DNA from 2 places in the Fictibacillus sp. B-59209 genome. Region 1 is predicted to be linked to the other one. Evidence: riboswitches for the same ligand, from Rfam matches in the RefSeq annotation. Region 1 holds a riboswitch; the other holds the start of a gene.
What was found. A riboswitch is a leader RNA that binds a small molecule or an ion and turns the genes downstream of it on or off. The one in region 1 is predicted to bind cyclic di-GMP.
Positions count from the first base shown of each region.

Region 2: linked by a shared signal. The riboswitch ahead of P4361_RS15525 (GGDEF domain-containing protein) and the one ahead of P4361_RS03115 (anti-repressor SinI family protein) in region 1 are both predicted to bind cyclic di-GMP.

Region 1 covers NZ_JARMMC010000005.1:141,078-147,239, forward strand. Annotated here, with positions in the region: gene P4361_RS03080 (signal peptidase I) at 95-658, shown strand; gene P4361_RS03085 (TasA family protein) at 782-1,315, shown strand; gene P4361_RS03090 (hypothetical protein) at 1,381-2,001, shown strand; gene P4361_RS03095 (hypothetical protein) at 2,028-2,459, shown strand; gene P4361_RS03100 (helix-turn-helix domain-containing protein) at 2,550-2,885, shown strand; gene P4361_RS03105 (hypothetical protein) at 2,882-3,121, shown strand; gene P4361_RS03110 (helix-turn-helix domain-containing protein) at 3,153-3,482, opposite strand; gene P4361_RS03115 (anti-repressor SinI family protein) at 3,564-3,719, opposite strand; cyclic di-GMP riboswitch class I at 3,746-3,830, opposite strand; gene kynU (kynureninase) at 4,045-5,310, shown strand; gene kynB (arylformamidase) at 5,310-5,936, shown strand.
Region 2 covers NZ_JARMMC010000018.1:531,868-538,029, reverse strand. Annotated here, with positions in the region: gene abc-f (ribosomal protection-like ABC-F family protein) at 1-1,334, shown strand, start outside; gene P4361_RS15550 (hypothetical protein) at 1,405-1,647, shown strand; gene P4361_RS15545 (STAS domain-containing protein) at 1,617-2,237, shown strand; gene P4361_RS15540 (hypothetical protein) at 2,351-2,551, shown strand; gene P4361_RS15535 (hypothetical protein) at 2,574-2,942, shown strand; gene P4361_RS15530 (hypothetical protein) at 2,996-3,634, shown strand; cyclic di-GMP riboswitch class I at 3,713-3,799, shown strand; gene P4361_RS15525 (GGDEF domain-containing protein) at 3,916-4,845, shown strand; gene addB (helicase-exonuclease AddAB subunit AddB) at 4,974-6,162, shown strand, end outside.

The sequences.
Region 1 (6,162 bases):
ACTAAACACAAGTTGTTCGTTAAAAAGAACTACTTTATTTTAAGAAAATAATTTAAATGCGCGCATCATCGTGCAAATTGGAAAGGGGCTTTTGATGGTTAAAGTGGTTTCTCGCTGGATCGGCAATACGCTCTTACTATTGCTTGCAATGTTATTCCTTACATCAATTCTTCTAGGCTATCAATCTCATAAGCATCCTGGACAAATACCGAGCTTTTTCGGATATAAGATCATGACGGTTTTATCCGGAAGTATGCGGCCAGTGTTGCAGCCAGGTGATATTGTGATTGATCGTGAGCCTGATTTAACTAAGTTCAAAGTCGATCAAGTCATTACGTATAAGCGTGAAGATAAATTCATTACTCACCGAGTCATTGATTTAGTGAAGAAGAATGGGGTCGTCTATTACAAGACAAAGGGAGATGCCAACAACGTAGAGGATAACAAGCTGGTTGCTCCGCAGCAAGTGGTTGGTGATTATGCCTTTCATATTCCAAATGCAGGATTCTTCTTAGAGTTCGCTCGTGGAAAACTCGGCATTCTATTATTTATTATCCTGCCGGCTATCTTGATTGTCTTGAGTGAAGTATTTAAAGACAAGCGGCCAAAGAAAAAGGGAAGAAAGGATCGGCCATATCCTCAAGAAGATATTGTCTGATCTGGGTGACCATTTTAGGGGGTGATGTCAATTACATAGTAGGGGTTAGGGGATCGCACGCATACTTACGGAATTATCTGTTGAAGCTTTAACAAAAAAACTGATGAAATGGGGAAAATTAAAATGAACAAAACTAAAAAGGTATTACTTGGAACAATGTTAGCTGGAGCTGTAACTGTAGGAGCTGGATTTGGAACTGGGACGTTCTCAGATTTCGTTGATTCTGCTTCTTCTACTGGCAACAAAATCGAAACTGGAAAACTTGATATCAGTCTAACTGGTCAAACTTTCAGCGCAACGAATAAAGCACCTGGTTATAAAGAATCTCAAACTTTTACAATTTCAAACGATGGTACTTTAGATGCCAAAGATCTTAAAGCAGTCGCAACAGTTACAGTTAAAAAAGATGGCGCTGCTGTAACTGATCTTTCTCCATATGGTGATTTCCAAGTAAGTTTTGCTGGTCACACTGTTCCTTTGAAAGACGTTAAATCAACCATCGAAAACAATGTGGGCGGCACTCTTGCTCGTGGAGCTCATCAAGATATCCCTGTACAAATGGAGTTGGTTCGCAAACCTGGTGTTAACCAAAACGAATACCAAAACTTATCCGTAGAAGTTAGCGTAGAAGTTTCTGCAGCAGCTTATGAAAACTAAAAAGATTTAGGCGAAAGAGCAGGATGAATTTTTTCGTCCTGCTCTTTTTAATAAGGAGGCAAAGGATGAAGCGAAAAATAGCAGGTACGTTAATGGCTTTAGGCATAGTAGGAGCAACTCTTACTTTAACCGCCGGAACATTTTCTGATTTTAAAGATTCATCCAGTATAAACAATAAGGTAGAAACGGGTTTCATGAAGATTGAAGTAAGCAAGAAGTATCCTAATCCTTTGTTTTTTACTTTTCCTGCAGATGGAAGGCCGGGCAACTGGGCAGATGGTTACTGGCAACCAGGTAAAATTTCCAAATCAAAGACAATGGTCATTACAAACACTGGTTCCGTTGATGTTCTATTAGACGGAATTTCGGCTTCCATTGATGAAACGAATATTACCGATAACTCCGTAAAAGAGAATTTCACAAAATGGCTGGATGTAAAAATTTATAACGGACAACCAACATCACCATCTGATACACCGATTTATTCCGGTACGTTAAATGATCTTTTAAGCAGCAAGCAACCATTGTTAAATCAGAATACTTTACTTCCCTACAATTCAGACTTGGATCCGAACGATTATGAAACTCCACTTTATGTAACAATCAAGATGAGTAGGGATGCTGACAATACAATAATGGGTAAGTACATCAAGTTTAGTTTAACAGCTCATTCAAAACAGCCTTAATCTAGCAACAAATTGGAGTGTTTGCGATGAAAAAACTTTCGTTATTGCTGATCATAATCGCTTTTATCTCCATGAACTACGGCTCAGCCTTTACTTACGGCGACTATGTTTCAACCTCACAGAAGAAACTCTTTAGTGTTGAGTTTAAGGGTTGTACACCCCATGACAATAGCAATCATGATGACGAGGAAAATAACAATCGTGATCATGACAAATGCGACAAGGAAGAAAAACCACCCAAGTATGATGACAAAAAAGTGGAAGATAAGAAAGCTGTGAAAGAAGAGAAAGTGGAGGATCAGAAGGATAAGCAAAGCGATTCACTTTCTGAAAACACTGAATCGACAAAGACAAAAGAGCTTACCAACAATGTTTCCGTTCAGTTAAAATCATCTATTAAACCAACAAAAGAATTTCAATCAAAAGAATTGAATGCCACAAAACAAATAAAAGAATAGAAAAACGATAAAGAGCACAGGTGTTACACCCTGCTCTTTATCGTACATAGATACTAAAATAAATTTAAAAAAGTCAGAAGTGGGTAAAAGTTGAGTATTAATATAGGAAAACAAATAAAATTAATTCGTCTTAAAAAGGGGAAAAGTGTAACACAACTTGCCGAGATGGCTGGAATCTCTAAAGGATACTTGAGCAGCATAGAAAATCATAAAAACAACCCGTCCGCGCATATGATTAAAAAGCTGGCGAAAGCCCTGGAGGTACCTGTGGAAAAAGTCATTAATCTAGAAGCAGATCCATTGGACCAGGAGTGGATGGAACTCGTCATTCAGGCAAAGGAAATGGGAATTAATCAGGAGGAAATCCGTACGTTTATACGGTATGAAAGCTGGAAACAGCAGACAAAGGATGATGAAGCTAAATGATTCGCCTTGGCAATGGAGTCTATTTATGTGAAGCAGCGGGGAATAAAGTAAAGGTCGTGTACATGGGCCGCAACATCTGTGAAATTTTTATTAATGATGAGCTAAGAGGAAGAGCACCTTTTGATTATGTAAAAAAACAAATTCTGAAGTGGGAGAAGAGAGAACCTCTATCCACTGCCTATATCGGACATTATCAATTTAAAGAACTTGTTCCGATCATCGATATTTCAGTATGAAAAAACCGGCGCCATAAAAGGCATCGGTTTTTTAGCTTTGATTTTTATTTTTCCATTTGTTGAATTCAAGAAATTCTTTAAACTGGTCTTTGCTGACACCAGACTCCATAGCTTCTTTTACGAGCTCTGCCCATTCATAATCCAGCTCCGCCTCATTGACCTCAGCTTTTTCATTCAGCAATTTTTCAACAGGAATATCCAGGACGGCTGCCAGCTTTTCAAGCAGCTGTACAGAAGGATTGGTTTGTATATTTCGCTCAAGGGAGCTGAGATAGGATTTGGCGATACCTGCTCGTTCTGCTAGTGAGGATAGAGATAGACCTTTTTCTTTGCGATATTTTTTGACAAGTTCACCAATCACGTTAATCCCTCTTTTTTACTACAAATTTTGCTTCTATTATACATTTAGGGACGATAGGCTGTAAATAGACCAAAAGCGACTTCAGATCGATGTCGCTTTAAATATTCGCTCATTTGATGGTATGTACGTTTTTTGAAGATAGCTACGGATTTCCTCCAAGCTTAAACCTTGCTTTTTGGCTTGTAATAGTAATGCTACCCATTCACGATCAAGCTCTGTTTTTTTTACGGTTTCCATGTTTCCCTCCTGAAATTGGTGGTTTTCCAGGTAATCCAGCCATCATAGTTACTCACCTTAGACCTGTGATTTTGCGTCCATGCTTTTCAGCGATGTTTGCCCTTTAACTGGAGGGTGGCATTCCGACAGTCACTCAATAAATACAATTTTAACCAATTACTAGTGCTTAACTCACAATTTTATTATAGTATCTCATTCTTTAGGAATCTGTCATAATTTGGCTGTTACATAACTGTAATATTATTGGAAAGTAAGCGTTTGCATTGATGCTTTTCCCTGAATTGTTTAAGATGAATAGAGAGAGCAAAAAAGGGGCGGATGAGTGATGGAACTAGGAAAATGGAAAGAACTGGACGAAAAAGATTTTCTGAAAAACTTTAAGAACGAATTCTATTTAAAAGAAGGCGTTTTATATTTAGACGGCAATTCGCTGGGGCTTTTGTCGAAAAGAGCTGAGAAAACACTGTTGGAGTCGCTGAATGATTGGAAGGAATGCGGTATTGATGGCTGGATGGCTGGAAAGCATCCATGGTATACACTTAGCGAGGAACTAGGGAAGAAATTGTCGCCACTAATTGGGGCAAACCCGGAGGAAGTCATTATTACCGGATCCACCACTGGAAACCTCCATCAGCTCACATCCACTTTTTTTAAACCCTCAGGATCAAAATCGAAAATTTTAGCCGATGAGCTGACCTTTCCCTCAGATATTTATGCACTGAAAAGCCAGCTGGCATTAAGAAGCTTGGACCCTGGCCAGCATCTGATCAGAGTGAAAAGCCGTGATGGCAGGATGATTGAGGAAGAAGACATCATCAAGGCTATGACGGATGAAGCAGCTCTTATTGTGCTGCCCTCCGTGCTCTACCGAAGCGGGCAGCTGCTCGATATGGAACGCTTAACTTCTGAGGCCCACAAGCGCGGAATATTGATCGGTTTTGATTTATGCCATTCCATTGGGGCAGTGCCTCATAAACTTTCGGAATGGAATGTTGACTTTGCTTTCTGGTGCAACTATAAATATTTGAACGCAGGACCTGGCAGTGTTGCGGGACTCTATATTAATGCTAAACATTTTGGAAAAGAGCCTGGACTAGCCGGGTGGTTTGGTTCCAATAAAGATAAACAGTTTGACATGAACCATGACTTCGTGGCGGCGGATACTGCGGGAGCCTTTCAGATCGGCACCCCGCACGTGTTAAGCACGGCACCATTAATCGGTTCCCTTGAAATTTTTGAGGAAGCGGGAATGGACCGGCTAAGAGAAAAATCTCTTAATCTGACACGCTATATGATGGAGCTGATTGAAACCGAACTTGCTGGCTTTGGATTTACGATCGGGAATCCGAGGGATGATATACGTCGCGGTGGCCATGTTTGCCTGGAGCATGACGAAGCAGCGAGAATCTGTAAAAGTTTAAAAGAGAACGGCATCGTGCCGGATTTCCGTGCACCGAATGTGATCCGCCTCGCTCCTGTTGCACTTTATACCTCTTTTGAAGATGTACATAAAGCGGTTCAGCGGCTAAAAAAAATCATGGGTGAGAAGCAGTATGAAAAGTTTTCAAACGTAAGAGAGGTGATTGCGTAATGGCTGGAAAACTGATCGATATCTCCATGCCTTTGACCTCGTCCGTTCCGACCTGGCCGGGGGACACCCCGTACTCGTTTGATTTAGCCTGGACGAAAACAGAATCAGGATCCGTGAATGTCGGTAAAGTGGAAATGAGCACGCACACCGGCACCCATATTGATGCGCCGTATCACTTTGATAGTGAAGGAAAACGGGTACTTCAGCTGGATCTTGAAATTTATGCCGGCAGAGCAATAGTGATAGATGTTACGGGCAAAGAGGTCATCGCTCCAGAGGATTTGGAGGATCAACCGCTGGATGGAGCGGAGCGTGTGCTGCTGAAAACAGGCTCTTGGCAGGACAGAACCGTGTTTCCGGAAAAGATCACCTATCTAGATGAAAAGCTGGCTGCTTTTTTATCAGAAAAAGGTGTGAGGCTTATCGGAGTTGATGTGCCGTCTGTAGATGTCCTCGACAGCAAAGCGCTTCCTGCACACCATGCCTTGCTTCAAAACGGCATTAATATCCTGGAAGGTATCGTCCTTGATGATGCGGAGCCAGGAGAATATGAGCTGATCGCGCTGCCGCTGCCGTTAAAGGATGCGGATGGCAGTCCTGTGCGTGCGGTATTGAGAGAAATATAATGTGAATGAAGAGATGACGGTTGAGCCGAATGATTTTCGGGCTGAAATCGTCACTTTTTACGTTTTTTCAATTCAGATCGAGGACTTGGAATACATTTACAAGCCGAAATGAAGCATTTACCCGCCAAAACAGGGAGTTTACCCGCCGAATTCTCCTAAATACCCGCCAAAACCTAGTTATGTAAACGGCAGCCAGAGAAAACAGCATTACCTGAAAACTCTCCTA
Region 2 (6,162 bases), on a different contig from region 1:
AACTTCATGAAATTCAAGAAAAAATACATGCTCTGACTGCAAAAATGAGTGAGACTCCAAACGAAAAACAGCTGGATAAATGGCTGAATCAGCTATATGGTTTGCAGGAGACATATGAAGAAATGGGGGGGTATTCCATCGAATCCAAGATTAACGGAATCGTAAAAGGCCTCGGTCTTGAAGCTGTAAAAGACCAGCCCTTCTCTTCCATCAGCGGAGGCGAAAAGACAAAGGCAGGGCTCGGATGCCTGCTTCTGAAGGAGCCGGATCTGCTTTTGCTTGATGAACCGACCAACCATCTTGATTTAAGTACGATGGAATGGCTTGAAGACTATTTGCTGAAATACAAGGGGGCTGTCGTCATCATCTCCCATGACCGCTATTTCCTGGATCGTACCGTGAACAAAATTTATGATCTGGAAGACGGAGAAGTGATCCTCTATCACGGGAATTACAGTGCTTTTTCAGCTGAAAAAGAAAAACGCCTGCTTGCTGAATTTGCTCAGTATCAAGAACAGCAAAAACGAATAAAAAAAATGCAGGAGGCCATTAAGCGTCTGCGCGACTGGGCGATCAGGGGTGACAATGGCGATCTTCACAGACGGGCCCGCAGCATGGAACGGGCTATAGAAAGGATGCAGAAAATCAAACGTCCGTTACTTAACCGCAGAAAGACAGAAATCTCGTTTCAGATGAAGGATCGAAGCGGAAAAGAAGTCCTTTCTATGCTGGATGTGACGGCAAGCTATCCTGGCAGGGAAATACTGAAACAAATTGATCTTTTTATCCGTTTTGGTGAAAAGGTTGCAATTGTAGGCAACAATGGGACAGGAAAGTCTACCTTGTTAAAAGCGATCTTAGGGGAGCAGGAAGTCACTGGTCTTATCGAGATTGGAAGATCCGTTAAACTTGGATACCTTTCCCAGACCGGACTGAACAGTCACCCGGATGAAACGGTATTGTCTGCTTTTCGTGAAGCTGTTCCTGTTGATGAAGGGGCAGCAAGGCATTTGCTTGCCAAGTTTTTATTTTATGGACAATCCGTGTTCAAGAAGGTGAGGGATTTAAGCGGAGGAGAGAATACCCGCCTTCGCTTTGCACAGCTCGTCCACCAGGATGTTAATCTGCTGCTGCTTGATGAGCCGACCAACCATCTGGATATTGATTCACGTGAAGTCCTGGAGGATGCTCTGGAAGAATATAACGGAACTGTCGTAGCTGTCTCGCATGACCGGTACTTCTTAAATAAGCTCTTCAACCGTGTGGCCTGGGTTCATGAAGGAGAGATCAAAGAATATTTAGGCACTTATGATGAGGCTCGTCGTCAAAGGTAGGAAATCGTTTATTGTAAGCCTTCTATAGTGTATGATGATAGGACAATATAAACGATATGAGGGGTAGACGATGGACAAGAACTTAAGAGCTCTGGGAGACTGCATTATTCAGCATAAAGTGGAACTTGCTGAGGCCGTAACGCAGAATCGGATAAAGAATGGGATCAATCCGCCGAATGACCAGCAAAAGCAGCTTTTAATCGATTGGCGCATCGAACTGTTTCAATTCATCGGTGAAGCATTATTCTCAAACCTCGAACAATCAGAAAAAAGATTTTTAGAATGGGGAAAAAAAGCGGGGAAACTGCGGTAGAAATCAATTTGTCCCTTGATACAGCCCTCGATTCTACACGGCTTTACCGGACAATCATCTGGGAATTCATTGGAAAAGAAGTGGAAAGAAATAATTACGATAACCATACAGTCATGAAGGCTATGACTATTATTGATCCATTATTGGATAAGGTGGTTTATTCTTTCAGTGTGGCCTATGTGGACTATAATAATCATCTGCTCGACTTGGCCAGAGAGGCACTTGAAGAGCTGTCTGTTCCTGTTGTCCGCCTTACGCAGACCGTCGGGGTCCTGCCTCTCGTCGGCCCCATTGATACCCACCGCTCGAAATTGATCATGGAGATCGCTCTTAATGAATGTATGGAGATGCAGATTGAGCACCTTTATATTGATTTATCAGGTGTTCCAATCATTGACACGATGGTCGCCCATAACCTTTTTCAAGTGATTACATCCTTAAAGCTTCTCGGTGTGGAGGTAACATTGACAGGCATGCGGCCAGAACTTGCTCAGACCGTTGTTGCTCTGGGAATTAGCTTTGAGGGATTTTCCATCGCAGGAAGCCTTCATCAGGCACTGGGACAGAAAGGATTATTGCAAAGCGTGTAATAATATTAGGGTTTATGCCTATCCTTACTAAGGGTAGGCATATTTTTCTAGTTGCATAAAGAACGTTTGTTCGCATATACTGTGAATAAATAAATGGTAAGGCGGTGGCTAAAATGAATCGATTGCTGATGCGTTGTGTGTCTGAACGTTCTCCCTTTATGATGATCTATCAGTCTGGCGGGCAGTTTACTAAGCGTTACGTTTTTCCGGTTTCATGTGAAGGAGAAACGTTAACCGCCTATTGCTGTCTTCGAAAACAAATCCGTACGTTTAAGCTGTCTAATATTTTGTCGGTTGCCGGAAAAACGGGTTGAACGGCGATCGGGAGGAACAAAAATGTTATATGGCGATGAAAGAGATCGTATACTAGTAGATAAATATATTATGTATCCTATGCTGCTCACCATCTTTAACCGTGATTTAAAAGTGATAGCCGTTTCTCCTTTCAAATTAAGGCAGCCGTATGTCACCCTCATCGAGAACGTGATGAATGCCATCAGTTTTGAATTAAGAGATGTGAAAAAAGAAATGATGGCCCGTAAAATTAAAGTAACGGATGGAAGGCCAGTAGATGACATCACAGAATATCAGATTTTTATCCGGGGATATCAGGAAGTCATGAGGTTCCCGAACGTCCATCTTCGAAATAAAGCAGAATTGCTGATGAAACATTTTCTTTTTGGTACGATGATAGAGCGCAAATAGCAAAGCTGTTCAAAGCTTTCGGCGAGAGACTTAGGAATCGGGCCAGGTGAATCATGAAAAAGTATACAGAGTTATCAGAGGAGTTAACACAAGAAGTAAAAATAATTAGCAGGAATCCCGGTGATCCTGTGGAAGTTCTGTTCGCTCCTCAACCGTGGGAGCTTCTGGGCTGCGGCAATTATGCTGCCGTTTTCGTCCATCCTGATTTCCCTGACCAAGTCGTTAAGATTTACGGCAGAAATCATGAAGACCTGCTTGAAGAGATATCTGTTTACCGGCAGCTGGGTGAGCACCCTGGATATTCACGCTGTTACGGATATGGAGAACGCCACTTGATCCTAAAGCGAATCGAAGGAATAACACTTTATGATTGCCTGCATAAAGGGGTGAAAATTTCCGAAAACGTGATTCGTGACGTGGATGAAGCACTGTGCTATGCTCGAAACCGCGGCCTTTTTCCCCGGGATGTTCACGGGAAAAATGTAATGATTTCTAATGGGCGGGGAATCATTGTGGATGTTTCAGATTTTTGCAAGAAAGAGGAATGCTATAAATGGAAAGATTTAAGAAAGGCTTATTATAAAATCTATCAGCCGTTCTTTTATAGATTCCCTCTTAGAGTTCCTTATCCGGTACTGAATGGTGTACGAGTCGGCTATCGATGGTACAAAAGATGGAAAACGAAAAAATAGGTCTAAGGTTCGTGTTTGATGTTGGTAAAAATAGGTTATATGGTATATAATTACTATATTGGATAAATAGAAGAGACCTTTGTCTCAGAGCAAACCATCTGAAAAGGTGGGACGCAAAGCCGCGGGCCTAATGTTTGTAAAAACTATGGCAGCCGGGTTGCCAAAGGGGAAAGAGCGATTTCCCTGCAGGGGAGATGGCTTTTTGTTATGTTCGGCCAAATACATCTTGTTCTAAAGCCGGTCACTTCTTAAATACTATATTGAATAGAGGGATCCAACCTATGCCAGAAACGGACATTGCCGACCTCAAAAGCCGTCTTTATAACCTTCATATCGAATCCATTCCCAGCATTATCGAGAGGCACCTTCTTCATCTGGAAAAGAATGAACTGTTTGTTCCCTTCCTGACCTATACAGATTCAGAATACCAGATGCATCTTAAATGGATGTTAACTGCCTTGATAAAAGGCATTTTTATACATAATGAAGAATTTAACTCCTGCATGGAACGAATTGAAGATCGGGGTTTCAAGCAGGGACATGATTTTGCCGGGCAAAGGGCTATCCCCCATCAGCTCCTTCCTCTTTTAGCAAAGAGTCTTAGGCAGGCGGGCAACAGTGTTATTCAGAACCTGATTAAGGAAGAAACAGCTGAAAACAAACTGTTTTTCCTGGAGAGATGGGGACATGCTGCCAATTCTTTAATGATCGGGGTTTTAAGCGGTTATTTTTCAAAGCAAGTAACCGATCTGAAAGAGCTGAGCATCAGAGACCCATTAACGAACCTATATAACAGGCGCTACTTTTATCATTGCCTGGAAACAGAGGTCCTGAAGGCAAAAAGGGGCCAATATCCACTGTCACTGATTATGATGGACATCAATGATTTTAAAGAGATCAATGACCAGTTCGGCCATCATATGGGAGACGAGCTGCTGCAGCAGATCGCTTTCTTTGCGGAAAAGCTGAAAATGGATCTCGGCTTTCGGTTTGGAGGTGACGAGTTTGTATTCTTGATTCCCGGCCATACTGAACAAACGGCCTATAAGCTGGCCGGCCAGATTGATCTGTATTTGCGTTCGTGGAATGAAAAGGTCTCGCTGGCCTATGGAACCATTTGCCTTCATGCGGATGCGGTTGACAATATTGATCATTACCTGCGTCTTGCGGATGAAAGAATGTACATGAATAAAAGAAACATAAAGCAATAATGAATAGAATGTTCAGTGCCTGCCTTGTTCCAGTTAAAGGCAGGCTTTTCTGCAGTCGTTATCATTCTTTTACATACTGTTTTATGAGATAATAGGTTTAAGATTATTAGGTTGACAGAGGTGAGGATATGAGTTTGCGCTTTATTCTTGGAAGAGCCGGAAGCGGAAAGAGTGACCGCAGTTTAAGCGAGATCAGAGAGTCTCTTTTTGCAAATCCGGAGGGAAAACCCATTATCTATTTGGTGCCCGATCAGATGACATTTCAATCCGAATATGAGTTGGCAAAGACACCTGGCCTCGAAGGAATGATGCGTGCCCAGGTGTTCAGTTTTTCCCGTCTGGCATGGAAAGTCCTCGGTGATGTCGGAGGGATGACCAGACTTCATATTACAAGTGTCGGAATGAACATGATGCTCAGAAAAATAATAGAAAACAAAAAACAGGATCTAAAGGTATTTAAAAAAGCGTCAGATCAGAATGGATTCTATGAACTTATGGAAAATATGATCACTGAATTCAAGCGATACTGCGTGGATGCCGAGCAGCTCGACTGGAACGCTCAGACGCTGCTGCAATTTAACAGCGACGCAAAAGGAACTGTTCTTCAGGACAAGCTTACGGACCTCGCCCTGATCTACGGGGAATTAGAAAAAGCATTGGTTCATAAATACGTGGATACCGAGGATTATTTAAGGCTGCTGGCAGAGAAGATTCCTTATTCAGAGTATATAAAAGAGGCTGAATTCTACATAGACGGTTTTCACCAGTTCACGCCGCAGGAACTTGAAGTCATTCGGATGCTGCTGAAACATGCAGATCATGTAACAGTTGCCCTGACTCTTGATTCATACGAAAGTGCTGGACATCCCCATGAGCTTGATCTGTTCTATACTCCGAAAAATACACTTCTCTCCATTAAAAAAATAGCACAGGAAGAGGGTGTGTTTGAAAGAGAGCCGGTTATTCTGGAAAAAACGCCAAGGTTCAGCGGCACACCGTCTCTGGCTCATTTAGAAAGCCAGTTCGACCGCAGGCCAGCTATGGAATTTGATGCGCCAAACGGTATTTCTGTTCAATCTGCCGTTAATCGGAGAACGGAAATCGAGGCCGCTGCCAGGGAGATCATCCGCCTTGTCCGTGATGAAAACTACCGATACAGGGAGATCGCCCTCTCCATTCGAAACATGAATGATTATTACGAACTGATTGAAACGGTCTTTGAGGAATATGAAATTCCCGTCTTTTTAGATCAGAAGAAACCGATGCTTCACCATCCACTCGTTGAATTGATCCGGTCGTCGCTGGAAGCTGTGACAA